4 regions of the Anaerobacillus sp. CMMVII genome follow, and region 1 is predicted to be linked to each of the others. Evidence: riboswitches for the same ligand, from Rfam matches in the RefSeq annotation. Region 1 holds a riboswitch; each other region holds the start of a gene.

What was found. A riboswitch is a leader RNA that binds a small molecule or an ion and turns the genes downstream of it on or off. The one in region 1 is predicted to bind thiamine pyrophosphate.
Region 2: another riboswitch for thiamine pyrophosphate. It lies ahead of H1D32_RS12505 (acetylornithine deacetylase); the one in region 1 lies ahead of H1D32_RS08945 (Ykof family thiamine-binding protein).
Region 3: another riboswitch for thiamine pyrophosphate. It lies ahead of H1D32_RS01810 (thiazole synthase); the one in region 1 lies ahead of H1D32_RS08945 (Ykof family thiamine-binding protein).
Region 4: another riboswitch for thiamine pyrophosphate. It lies ahead of thiT (energy-coupled thiamine transporter ThiT); the one in region 1 lies ahead of H1D32_RS08945 (Ykof family thiamine-binding protein).

What each region holds. Positions count from the first base shown of each region.
Region 1 covers NZ_JACEHK010000004.1:91,282-94,493, reverse strand. The annotation lists partial or broken gene H1D32_RS25370 (ABC transporter ATP-binding protein) at 1-296, opposite strand, end outside; gene H1D32_RS08950 (ECF transporter S component) at 351-881, opposite strand; gene H1D32_RS08945 (Ykof family thiamine-binding protein) at 1,110-1,712, opposite strand; TPP riboswitch at 1,937-2,041, opposite strand; gene H1D32_RS08940 (YjcZ family sporulation protein) at 2,385-2,477, opposite strand; partial or broken gene H1D32_RS08935 (Rpn family recombination-promoting nuclease/putative transposase) at 2,820-3,212, shown strand, end outside.
Region 2 covers NZ_JACEHK010000009.1:4,271-7,482, reverse strand. The annotation lists partial or broken gene H1D32_RS12515 (aldo/keto reductase) at 1-218, shown strand, start outside; gene H1D32_RS12510 (hypothetical protein) at 567-932, shown strand; TPP riboswitch at 1,128-1,229, shown strand; gene H1D32_RS12505 (acetylornithine deacetylase) at 1,350-2,636, shown strand; partial or broken gene tenA (thiaminase II) at 2,639-3,212, shown strand, end outside.
Region 3 covers NZ_JACEHK010000001.1:326,957-330,168, reverse strand. The annotation lists gene thiH (2-iminoacetate synthase ThiH) at 1-779, opposite strand, end outside; gene H1D32_RS01810 (thiazole synthase) at 892-1,665, opposite strand; TPP riboswitch at 1,747-1,857, opposite strand; gene H1D32_RS01805 (MDR family MFS transporter) at 1,931-3,212, opposite strand, start outside.
Region 4 covers NZ_JACEHK010000016.1:48,805-52,016, forward strand. The annotation lists partial or broken gene rsgA (ribosome small subunit-dependent GTPase A) at 1-451, shown strand, start outside; gene rpe (ribulose-phosphate 3-epimerase) at 453-1,097, shown strand; TPP riboswitch at 1,106-1,214, shown strand; gene thiT (energy-coupled thiamine transporter ThiT) at 1,443-1,991, shown strand; gene H1D32_RS20365 (thiamine diphosphokinase) at 1,991-2,620, shown strand; gene spoVM (stage V sporulation protein SpoVM) at 2,913-2,993, shown strand; gene rpmB (50S ribosomal protein L28) at 3,129-3,212, opposite strand, start outside.

The sequences.
Region 1 (3,212 bases):
TCTTGAAACACGACACTAATTTCTTGATTTATGGCTCCTTTTTCAAATTCATGCAAAGGTGTCCCCTTATAATGAATTTCGCCTTCAGTCCAGCCTTCAATTACATCAGGATAAAGACTATTTAGACATAATGCCAATGTACTCTTCCCTGATCCACTTGGGCCAATTAAGAGAATCGCCTCATCATCACCAATCGTAAATGAGAGGTTTTTTAGTAAAGGTGCCTTGTTCGCTTCATAACCAAAAGAAAAATCATCCAGTTTTATGAGAGCTTGACTATGATGCTTTCTGCTCACGTTTTGTTTGCCATTCCTTTCCTAATGCATAACTTCTAAGTACTCCTGTATCAGCTAACTTTCACTAATCCATTTTCCTAGTAAACCAGCCAATACCGCTCCACTAATAACACGAACAATAAACATAGAAGTTAGTAATGGCATAGCTAATGCTAAAAATCCAGATCGGTAAAAGCCCCATCCAAAACTAAACACAGCAGCGCCGATTCCGGCAGCGACAAGTACCTTCGTAGAATAATTACGATATTTTGTTGCTGCAAAGGCTGCTTCTGCTCCTAGTCCTTGAAGAAATGCTGCGACAATTAACAAAGGTCCCGCTGGTGAGCCAAGAAGCACTTGTACTCCACCGGCAATCGTCTCAGAAATCAATGCAGCTCCTGGCTTTCGAATGATATATGCGGTAATGATCGAAACAATAAACCAAACTCCAAAAATAACTTCATAACCAAATGGGCCTAATCCGAATGGTGCTAATACATTCGTAAGAGCAGTTCCGAATAAGAAAAACAATAAGTAAATAACAGCGAAAACAACTCCAAGAATAGACATTAAAACAATTTCACGTAAATTCCATTTCATTTCCATTTATAAAAACTCCTTTTTATTAGGCTCTTTTCTAAAACATTGTTGCTATTTAACCTCAAATAATTGAAAAAATCCCTCAAAATAAGATTATCACCCTATAAATTGAGTAAGAAAAGAGCACTAGTTTACTAAATAAGTAGTGAAATTTTAGTAATTATGTGTAAAAATCCGGCTTTTGGGATTTTTACGAAAGCAACATACTTTAGCGAAAACAGCCTTTTATTATGATTATTTATCTTTTTTCGATGGACTGTTCGCTGATATTACTGCTGTCATCGTTACATGGCTACGCTCATGTGTTTTTGCTGCATTAACAAAGGATTGCTCTAATGTATAGAACACATCATGAACATCCCCATCTAACCTGGAGGCATAATGTACTCCTTTTGTAAATGTTCCAATTTCTTGTGCATGTGCACATTGATCGATAATTACTTGCATGTAGTCTGGATTATTCATCGGATAGAGAGCAAATTGTGTTGCCACTTCTATCGATTCTTCTTTCGCCTTTTCCTCGTTAAGGCGTACATCGTCTTCAGACATATACGTATCTCCTGCAGTATCTCCAGGACAACCAATAGAGAATGTTCCATTAAATACTACATGAACCCCTGTTTTCGCTGCATGAACAAAAATTGCTTTTGCCACATCAAAAACATGCTCACTTCTTCCACGAATACATGTACTTACATCATCCGTTTCCGACCAAACCTTAGAACTGTCCACTTCCTTTAATGCTGTTGTAATAACCTCGACAAAATTATCAGTCATTGGATATATAGAAAAACGACACCCTACAATTCTACTTATTCCACAGCTTAATCCTTGCATAAAAAATTCCTCCTCTTTTTATCGATTAATCTATCAACATATGTAGTGACACACCCCTCATAAAATAAGAGCAAAACAAGTCGATGGAACGAGACAGCTAACTGTTAGAAGAAGATATCCCAAAGCAAATTCTCCTTTTACAAAACAAAAAACTGCATCTCCCGAAAGAAGATGCAGTGAATAATCATCGATTGGAATTACCGTCTTTTAAAGATAGGAATCCAATAAATTCACATGCACTTCCTCACGCTAGTATTACCTAGATCGAGTTTTAAGGGTTAACAGGTATTTCATCCTGCCTCTCAGCTAATGCACCCCTAGTGCGTCACAGACATATATAGTTTCTCTGATTTTACCTCTTTATTTTGTTTTTGTAAACAATGAAGAAGCGTGGGGACGGTTCTGCTGCTTCCTTCGTTTCGCTAAACGAAATAAATTTAGAAAACTTCCTTGTTCTCAAGTGAACTGCTTTAATTTTATTAATACCTCGCTACATTATAGCGGTCTCATTCTGGTTCTATCAACCTATACAAAATTTCTATCGACTTTTCGAATTTGGAAGAGGGATAGACCTGTCCCCTTCCTCTTCTTGAAGGATAGCATAGTTTGTCCGTATATATATGGAAATCAGAGAAAAGAGCCAACACACGAGTGTTGACTCTCTACCAATGCTTAGTAACCAACGTACGCTGTACCAATGATTACTAATAAAATAAACAATACAAGGATTAACGCAAATCCTGCACCTGCATAGCCTTTGCTCATGAGTGCCACCACCTTCTCAGAGATTGTGGGGTAACCCCAATATACAAACTATGTAGCTTTATTTTTTTTGTATAGTTATTTATCCTAATTGTTCAAAAAACTTTCAAAACTGGTTTCTTGCTTTCTTCGTTTCACTAAACGAAAGAAACATGAGAACTGTCCCCATGCTTTTTATATTAAAATACTATAGCGATAAAAGTTTAAGAAGCGCGGGGACGGTTCTGCTGCTTCCTTCGTTTCGCTAAACATAGGAAGCAAGAGAACCGTCCCCGTGCTTCCCCCTTTACGAACGTTTGTTTTTACTTTATAATTAGAACAAACGTTCTATTAGAGGTGAGGATATTGGAAACTCAAGAAAGAAATGATCATGACCGTTGGTTCAAAGAGTTAATTACCACTTTTTTTGAGGAGTTTATTCTAGCATTTTTCCCGGACGTATATGAACACCTAGATTATCAACACATCACTTTTTTACAACAAGAAGTTTACACCGACATCTTAAAAGGTCGCAAAGGTGCAGTTGACCTTCTAGCTGAAACAAAATTAAAGGGTGAAAATACAATTATTATTGTCCATATTGAAACACAAGCAACCTTTCAGGAAGATTTCAGTGATCGCATGTTTTTTTACTTCAGCCGTCTTTATGAAAAATTCCGTTGTCCAATTGTACCAATTGCTATTTACAGCTATGAAGAAATGAAGGGGGAAATTAACTCTTTTAACATTCAACTTCCA
Region 2 (3,212 bases), on a different contig from region 1:
CAGATAGTTGAGGAACTCGCCATTCAAAAAGAAACAACAAAAGAAGCCATCGTCCTTGGTTGGCTCATGCGACATCCTGCAATGGTTCAGCCAGTTATCGGCACCTCAAACGAAGATCGGATTAAAAAATGTAAAGATGCAGCAATGCAAGCAGAACTCATGACAAGATAGAGTGGTACTCCCTTTATGTCGCGTCTCGTGGCGAGCTAATGCCTTAAAGAAAGATTTTAAACACACTAAAATTTAGTGTGTTTTTTGTAACTAAACTCGGATAAAGACGACTATATTTTAAAATAGAAGTATAATATGTAATTATCTGATGTCTCTCACGACAATTTCACATGCATTTATTCTATAGGTTTTCTTTTTTCCGTCATAGGAGTAAATGTCACCAACTGCAAGATCGGGGGGATGCCGATTTACGTAGCCAATTTCAGAAAATCAAACGGTAGAAGGAGTGAGGGAGTTTGTTTTCTATTTTGTTACTACCTATTTTTATTATTGCATTCATTTTTTTACTTACTGCGGCAGGGATGAAAGGAAACTCAGAAAGAGGGGGAGAAGACATGATTAAAAATGTTTATATTTATCTAGTGTTATTTGCTACCTTAATGATGACTATAGGTGGAAGTGTTGCCGCTTTTATGGCAGTGGCTGATATCGTTGCCCCAACACCTTATTATCAATCATTTGAAGAATACAAGCGGTTTGGAGGACCTGGGTTTGAAAAGTCTCCAGAGCAACCAGCTGAAAAGTTAACCGAAGAAGAATTACGAATCAGTTATGATATGATGGTGAACTCACAGAAAGAAAATGAAATTGAACGCGCAAAAAATAATTTAGTAAAAAGCTTTGGCTGGATTATCATTCCACTTCCAATTTTCATCTACTTTCAACGTCGTTTAAATCGTAATAGTAGTACAAAAGAATAGGGGAATCGGGGTATGTGACTAGGAAATTCTAGTCACATATTTTGATTAATGAACTTCCTAATATATTATTTTCGCACTACATATAGATTGATATCACTCGGTTAAGGTAATGCAGTTGAAAAACTTTATTGAAAAAAGATCTCAAGTATGATAGAAATAAATAGTAATAGTTACTAATTCTTCAAAACTACATAATTACCACTCTAGGGGTGCTTTTATAGCTGAGAGAGACTGATGTCTTAACCCTTAAAACCTGATCTAGGTCATACTAGCGGAGGGAAGAAGTGCGGATACATATAGTTGGCGAGCTTATTTTTGCCTAATTATGATTGTCTATCTAAACCACTTCTTTATTGGAAGTGGTTTTTGTTGGCTATTTTCTTTTTGTTTTACATGATTTCCGAAAGGACTGATGAAATGCCAGAAAAGCTTAATCTTGTATTAGAGCAGATTGATGTACGCAAACACGAACTAATTGAGTTAACAAAAACACTAATTTCATTTAAAACGCCGGCACCACCAGCACGAAATACGAAGGAGGCTCAGGAATTCATTGCCGACTTTTTAAAAGAGATCGACTTTGACATCGATATGTGGGATGTCTATCCTAATGACCCAAATGTAGTAGGGACATTAAAAGGTACGAATTCTGCTACACATAACAGCTTAATTATTAATGGTCATATTGATGTCGCAGAAGTAAGTGAAGATGAAGCATGGAATAAAAGCCCTTTTAGTCCTTATGTAAAAGATGGTGCTATCATTGGTCGTGGTGCAGCAGATATGAAGGCAGGCTTGGCTGGTGCATTATTTGCCGTAAAACTATTACGAGAAGCTGGTATTTCCTTCCCAGGTGATCTCATTTTTCAGTCTGTCATTGGTGAAGAGGTAGGGGAAGCAGGGACATTACAGTGTTGTCAAAAGGGTTACAAAGCTGATTTTGCGGTTGTTGTTGACACAAGCGATTTGCACATTCAAGGTCAAGGTGGTGTGATTACTGGGTGGATTACGATCAAAAGTAATCAAACGTTTCATGATGCAACAAGACGAAACATGATTCATGCAGGTGGTGGCCTTTTCGGTGCAAGTGCAATTGAAAAAATGATGAAAATCATTTCAGGCTTGCAAGATCTTGAACGACACTGGGCTGTCACCAAAAGTTATCCAGGATTCCAACCTGGAACAAACACTATCAATCCAGCTGTCATTGAAGGTGGAAGACATGCAGCGTTTATCGCTGATGAATGTCGCCTTTGGATTACCGTACATTTTTATCCAAATGAAACCTACGAACAAGTAGCAAAAGAAATTGAAGATCATGTTTTACGTGTTGCCGAAAGTGATCCGTGGTTAAAGGAAAATGCACCTTTTTTTACTTGGGGAGGCACATCAATGATAGAAGAGCGTGGTGAGGTATTCCCTTCCTTAGAAGTTGATCCATCTCATCAAGCTGTTCAATTATTAGCTACCTCTCACGCAAATGTCTCTGGGAAAAAAGCGGAAATTGATGTTTCACCAACGGTAACTGATGGAGGCTGGTTAGGAGATGCGGGAATTCCAACCGTCATTTATGGACCCGGAACACTTCAGTACGCTCACTCAGTGAATGAACAAGTGTCAATCGATCAATTGCTCGAATTTACAAAAGTATTAGCGAAATTCATTTATAGCTGGACCAATACGAAAAAAGAAGGAGCTGTGTAACCATGAAGTTTAGTGAACGATTATATCAAGAGCTACAACCAATCTGGCAAGCAAATCACACTCACCCATTTGTACAAGAGATGGGTGCTGGGACACTACCAAAAGAGAAGTTCCGGTTCTACATGATTCAAGACTATTTATACTTAATCGATTACGCCAAATTATTTGCTCTTGGGGCAGTCAAAGCGAGCGACGTTCGGACGATGGGGCGCTTTGCTAGTTTGTTAGATTCCACATTAAATGAGGAAATGTCCTTACACCGCCAATATGCAGAAAAATTCGGAGTAACTGAACCGAGCTTGAAAATGCGGATCCTTCCCCAACAACTCTGGCCTACAGCCATTATATGTTGCAGGTAGGGCAAATGGGACTTTAGCAGCTCTTGTTGCAGCCTTACTACCTTGTATGTGGAGCTACTGGGAGATAGGAAAGGAACTTAATAAATTCCTGGCGCTAGCGAACACGAGTTATATGGTGAGTGGATTAAAATGTATAGTTCTGACGAATTTGGTCAACTTGCGATTTGGTGTATCGAACTCCTCGATGATCTCACAACTGGCCTTCCAGAAAAAGACT
Region 3 (3,212 bases), on a different contig from region 1:
ATTCTTGGTAAGGATAAACTGATTTCTGCATCTAAATATTTTCTTTGCAAGTATCTTGCGTGCATAGCTGCAAAAAAGGCTTCTTTTCTCCAATCATCAAGACCTAAAAGAGCTCCAACATTAATTTGGCGAATGCCTGCTTCACACCCACGCTCAGGGGTATCCATTCGATAACGATAATCACGTTTTGGACCTTTTACGTGAACAGATTTATAGATTTCTTCATTATATACTTCTTGATAAACGGTAAGGCCGTCTACCCCCGCTTCAGCTAACTGTTTATATTCATCAGTATCTAAAGGGTTAATTTCAATAGCTACCGATGGAAAATACTTTTTCAGTACTTTCACAGCCTCAACAATATATGAAACAGGCGTAGATGTTTTGGACTCACCTGTTAACACTAAGATGTGCTTCAAACCTAGGTCTGCTAATGCTTTCGCTTCAACTTCAATTTGTTTCATTGAGAGCTTGCTACGTTGAAATTGGTTCGTCACACTAAAGCTACAGTAAGTACAAAGGTTCACACAATGGTCAGCAATATAAATTGGGTTAAAAAGTAAAATGGTTTTTCCAAAATGCTGAACTGTTAATTCATGAGCTTTTTGAGCAATATCCTCTAATAACCCTTCAGCCGCGGGTGATAACAGCACAAGTAAATCTTCAGGGGTCATTCGTTGCTTTGCCAAAACTCTCTTAACATCTATTTCAGTAAAGCCTTGAAAATAACTCTCAAAAGGCAATTCCTTTAACTTTTCATATTCATAATAAAAACTCACGGTAAAACCCCTCCCTAGTTTTGAGTTATGAGGGTTGAGTTATGAGTTATTTTAGGCTTTGCTTCGAAGCATTCCGGTTCACAACTCTTAACTCTTAACTCAAACCTGCAAATTATATTGATAAAAATCCTGTCAGTGGTGATGACGCTCTTGCTTGTCTAGCTACACTTCCAACTCCTGATAGATAAGCTGTTCGGCCTGCTTGAACTGCTGCTTTGAAGGCTTCTCCCATCGCTACTGGGTCACCAGCCGTTGCGATCGCTGTATTGACTAATACTGCGTCTGCCCCCATCTCCATTGCTTCACAGGCTTGAGATGGTTTACCGATCCCGGCATCAACGATTACTGGCTTTTCGCATTCTTCAATTAAGATTTGTATTAACTCTTTTGTTTTTAGACCACGGTTTGTGCCAATTGGTGCTCCTAGTGGCATAACTGCCGCAGCTCCTACTTCTTCTAACTTCTTTGCTACCATTAGGTCAGGACTCATGTAAGGTAAAACAATAAATCCTTCACTTGCTAAGATTTCCGTTGCTTTAATTGTTTCATAGTTATCTGGCAATAAGTATTTTTGATCTGAGATTACCTCAATTTTTATCCAGTTACCCATGCCCGCAGCGCGAGCAAGTCTTGCAATGCGAACCGCTTCTTCTGCTGTTCTAGCTCCTGAAGTGTTAGGTAAAAGAATCATCTCTTTTGGTATATACTTCATGATGTTTTCTTGGCTTGTTTGAAAATCAACACGGCGCATCGCCACAGTTATTACTTGTGATTTTGAGGAACTAATTACCTCTGGAATGAGCGCATCGTTATTAAATTTACCTGTTCCGATTAATAATCTACTATTTAGCTCTACTCCACCAATATTCAATAAATCTTTTGCCATTTTTTCTCCTCCTAAGGGTTGTTTTTAAACATGAAAAAAGCCACATCATCTAGATGCGGCCTTAAAGACATGTAAAGATCAAACTTACAATCACAGTCTTCCCTCCGCTGGCATGATCCAGATCAGGTTCACGGTCTGTGACGGAATAGTCATCCTCTCAGCCTAGTCCTCTAGGCTCCCGTAGCTGTAAAACATATTATTTTGTTTATCATACCATAGTTTTCAAAACTTTCTATACTAAATCGTTTTGAAATTAATATTTTTCCTACGCCGATAATGTTGTTTTACGTTCTTGTTTTTCAGAAGCTCTGCCTATTAGCAAACCTAGTGGTATCGTTAGAATGGCGATTACCCCTAAAAGCAAAAACCCTTCATTAATCGCTTGTAAACTTGCTTCTTCCATTGTCCCGACATTAGGAAATACTTGCACTTTACGAACCTCATAATAGATTGAGATAAAGACGATCCCTAGAGCTGAACTAATTTGCCTTAAGACGTTGTTCATTGCTGATCCTCTAGAAATAAATTTTTCTGGAATGGCATTCATTCCGGCAGTTGTCGCAGGCATGGTTGAGAAGCCTTGACCAATTCCTCGCAGTGCCATGAGTAAGAAAATCATAGCTAAAGAGGTTTCCATTGTTGTAAATCCTAAAGCAATTGTAGGGACAGCGATCATGACTAGACCACTAGTAACAACAAGTAATGGTCCTTTTCGATCGAGAAGTCGGCCTCCAATGGTCATAAATATGCCGGTGAAAAGCGCCGCTGGTAAAAATACTAGGCCTGTGACTACCGGCCCTAACCCGTACACATGTTGAATTAATAAAGGTATTAGAAAGATTCCTCCGAATAACGCTAATGAGGTTGAAATTGAAATCCAGACACTATATGTGTAAGCCTTGTTTTTAAAAATTGATAAATCTAATAATGGCTGCTCTTGATGGTTTTCAATTTTTACGAAGAGATATAGCGAGACTATTCCAATAATTATTAATGTAAGATTTAGAGGTTGTATTAGATGCTCTATTGCTGAAACTCTCCCTAATGCATATAGGATTGCTCCTACTCCCACTGTTACTGAAGCAAATCCCCATTTATCGAAGGTAATTCCTTGGACTCTGTTTGTATTTTTTAAGTACATTGCACCAATCAAAATTCCTAAAGCCCCTGTTGGTACGTTAACTAAAAAGAGCCACTGCCAACTGCCAGATTCAATAATAAATCCACCAATCGTAGGCCCAATCGTAGGCGCCATCATCGCTGCAACGCCCCAGATACCTGTGGCAAGTCCCCGCTCATGTCTTGGAAATACTTCAAAGATAAGTGCCATTGATAATGGCATCATAATTCCACCAGCGATTCCTTGAATGCCCCGGAAAAATATAAGGGAACTAAGGTCCCAAGAAAACGAGCCTAAAATAGAGCCGATGATAAAGATTACTAAACCGCTCAAATAAAGCTTTTTCTTTCCGAATTTATCTCCTAAGTAGCCGGTTAATGGCATGGTTATTCCCATCGTTACCATGAAGATTGTAATTACCCATCCG
Region 4 (3,212 bases), on a different contig from region 1:
ATACATGGAAGAGCTAATTGAAGAAGTTAGACCATGGCTAGATGGTAAGACGAGCGTTTTTGCAGGGCAATCAGGTGTCGGTAAATCTTCTTTACTAAATTCGTTGAAACCTGAGTTGGAAATTGAAACAAATGAAATTTCTTCCCACTTAGGAAGAGGTAAGCATACGACAAGGCATGTCGAACTGATCCAAATTGGTACGGGTTTAGTTGCCGATACACCTGGTTTTAGCTCTTTAGAATTTGCTGATATTGAAGCAGAAGAACTGTCTGACTGTTTTCCGGAGATGAGGGAAAGAGCGCAGTTTTGTAAGTTTCGAGGCTGTACCCATTCATCCGAGCCTAAATGTGAAGTCCGTCAAGCTGTTGAAGCAGGGGAAATTACCACCTATCGATACCAGGATTATTTAAGCTTTTTAGATGAGATAAAACAACAAAAACGGAGGTACTAAGATGATTAAGATTGCACCGTCAATCCTATCTGCAGATTTTGCAAAACTGGGAGAGGAAATCAAAGATGTTGAAAGAGGAGGAGCGGATTATATTCATGTTGATGTCATGGATGGCCACTTTGTCCCAAACATAACCATTGGTCCACTGATTGTCGAGGCGATTCGGCCAATAACAACATTGCCATTAGACGTTCACTTAATGATTGAAAACCCTGATTTATATATTCCACAATTCGCGAAAGCAGGGGCGGATATTATTACGGTTCATGTAGAGGCATGTACACATTTGCATCGGACAGTTCAATTAATCAAAGAACAGGGAGTAAAAGCTGGCGTTGTTCTTAATCCAGCTACTCCAGTTGATACCCTTCAACATATTATTGATGATGTGGATATGGTGTTGCTAATGACAGTGAATCCAGGTTTTGGAGGACAGAAGTTTATCAAGCAAGTACTTCCGAAAATTTATGCGGTCAGTGAAATGGCTAAGTCAAAAGGATTATCAATAGATATTGAGGTAGATGGTGGAGTCAATGTTGAGACAGCAAAGCTTTGCGTTGAGGCTGGGGCCAATGTATTAGTTGCTGGTTCTGCTATTTACAATGAAGTGGACCGAGCAGCAGCAATAAGAGCAATTAGAGGGTAATAATAAAGTTTAACCACAAGGGGAGTCTTAAGAAGGACTGAGAGGGAACGTAGTGCCGTTCTGACCCATTGAACCTGTAAGTTAGTGCTTGCGTAGGGAGTGGAGGTTATATAAGTTAACTCAAGTAAAGAGTGTATTTCCTCAAAAGTATACAATCCTACCAATACGTTGAAACTAATCGTAATTTGCCGTGGGATTTTAGACCAGTAAGGGGAGCACTTATTACTTGAGTTATTTTTTTGATCAATAGTTTGAGCTAGTAGTAGAATGAATGATGATAGAGTTTCAATTTTTATTAAGAAAAAAACTACTTGGTATTAATTACATTCAAAGAAGAGGTGTTATATGAAAAGGCCAGTTTTACATCTTACTGAAATTGCCATGATGGCAGCATTAGCAATTATTTTAGATTTTGCTTCAATTAAAGGATTTTGGGGTTATGGTGGCTCTGTCTCACTAGCGATGGTACCAATATTACTCATGGCATATCGTCGTGGATTATCGGCAGGTTTAGTTACCGGTTTTATAGTTGGGGCTATCCAAATGTTTTATGGATATTACTTCCATCCAGTGCAAATATTTTTAGACTATGCGCTTGCTTATACTGTTGTTGGTTTTGCAGGAATATTCAGCTTTTCATCGACGATGTCGTCAACAAAACGTATTTTCGTCATTGTTGGAGGAGTTTTCCTAGGTTCTTTCCTTCGTTTTATTGTTCATTTTATCTCAGGTGTAGTTTGGTTTGGTAGTTTTGCTCCAGAAGGAATGAACGTTGTCTGGTATTCCATCATATATAATACATCATATATGCTACCTGCATTTTTACTATGTGCCGCTGTTTTAGTTCTGTTGTCTAATACAGAACCAAGACTACTTCAAGGAAATCAAAAATAATGAAGAACATTAACATTGTGGCAGGGGGACCTTTTTCAAGTCTCCCTGTTTTACGTCTCGACTCAAATGAAATTTGGATAGCTGTTGATCGTGGATTAGAACATCTATTGCGCTACGACATCGAACCTGATTATGTCCTAGGTGATTTTGATTCGGTGTCACCTAAATTAATGAATAAGATAAGACAACAACGTTTTAAACAATTTCCTGCCCAAAAGGATGAAACAGACCTTGAGCTAGCTATATCCTATGCATTAAAGGAGAAGCCGGATATTATTAATGTTTTTGGTGCAACTGGTGGTAGATTAGACCATGGACTAGTTAATTTGCAGTTGTTATTAAGAAGCATTGATCGTTCCACTACAGTATTTATGATCGATAATAAAAATAAAATCACTTTAAAAAAACCAGGTATGTACTCGATAAATAAAAGTGAATACAAGTACGTGTCATTTCTTTCGTTTTTTGAAAAAATTGAAGGATTAACCTTACAAGGGTTTAAATACCCTTTAACTCTTGCAACATTAGAATGTGGTTCAAGTCTATGTATTAGTAATGAATTAATTTTGGATATCGGTACTTATTCGTTTTCCTCAGGCATATTAATAGTGGTAGAAAGTTGCGATTAGACAAACTATCAAGGTTATAAAATGAATTGTATAAAAATAGGCTTAAGTCTAGCGAGAAGTGAGGAATGAATAAATTTAGAAGTACTTGTAACTTTATGAATTTCATAATTCAATATTTTCGCTATCTAGTTGATATAGCTCAGTTAAGGTAATTATGAAATTCACTCAACTTAGTAAAAAAATAGGTACTATTTCAGAAATGCTGAATATACTTATTAATAACTGAGGACTTTTAATACTTTATTCATTTGTAGTGCCGTAGACGACAAACTCATGTCGAGGAGGGAAATTTATGAAATTTTATACGATTAAGCTACCTAAATTTTTGGGTGGATTTGTAAGGGTGATTTTGAATTCATTTAAAAAAGGTTAACAAAAAAGCACCACGTAGGTGCTTTTTTGTTTGCGCTATGGAAATAATAAATTTTACCCGGGTAAAATTTAAGTTTTAAGTATAAGAAAAACGAAGGCCTTCGCCAATAAAATTGACTACAAGCCGTTTTTCAAATTATACGCGTTCAACTTTGCCAGATTTTAAAGCTCTAGCAGAAACGTATACACGCTTTGGCTTTCCATCTACCATAATACGTAC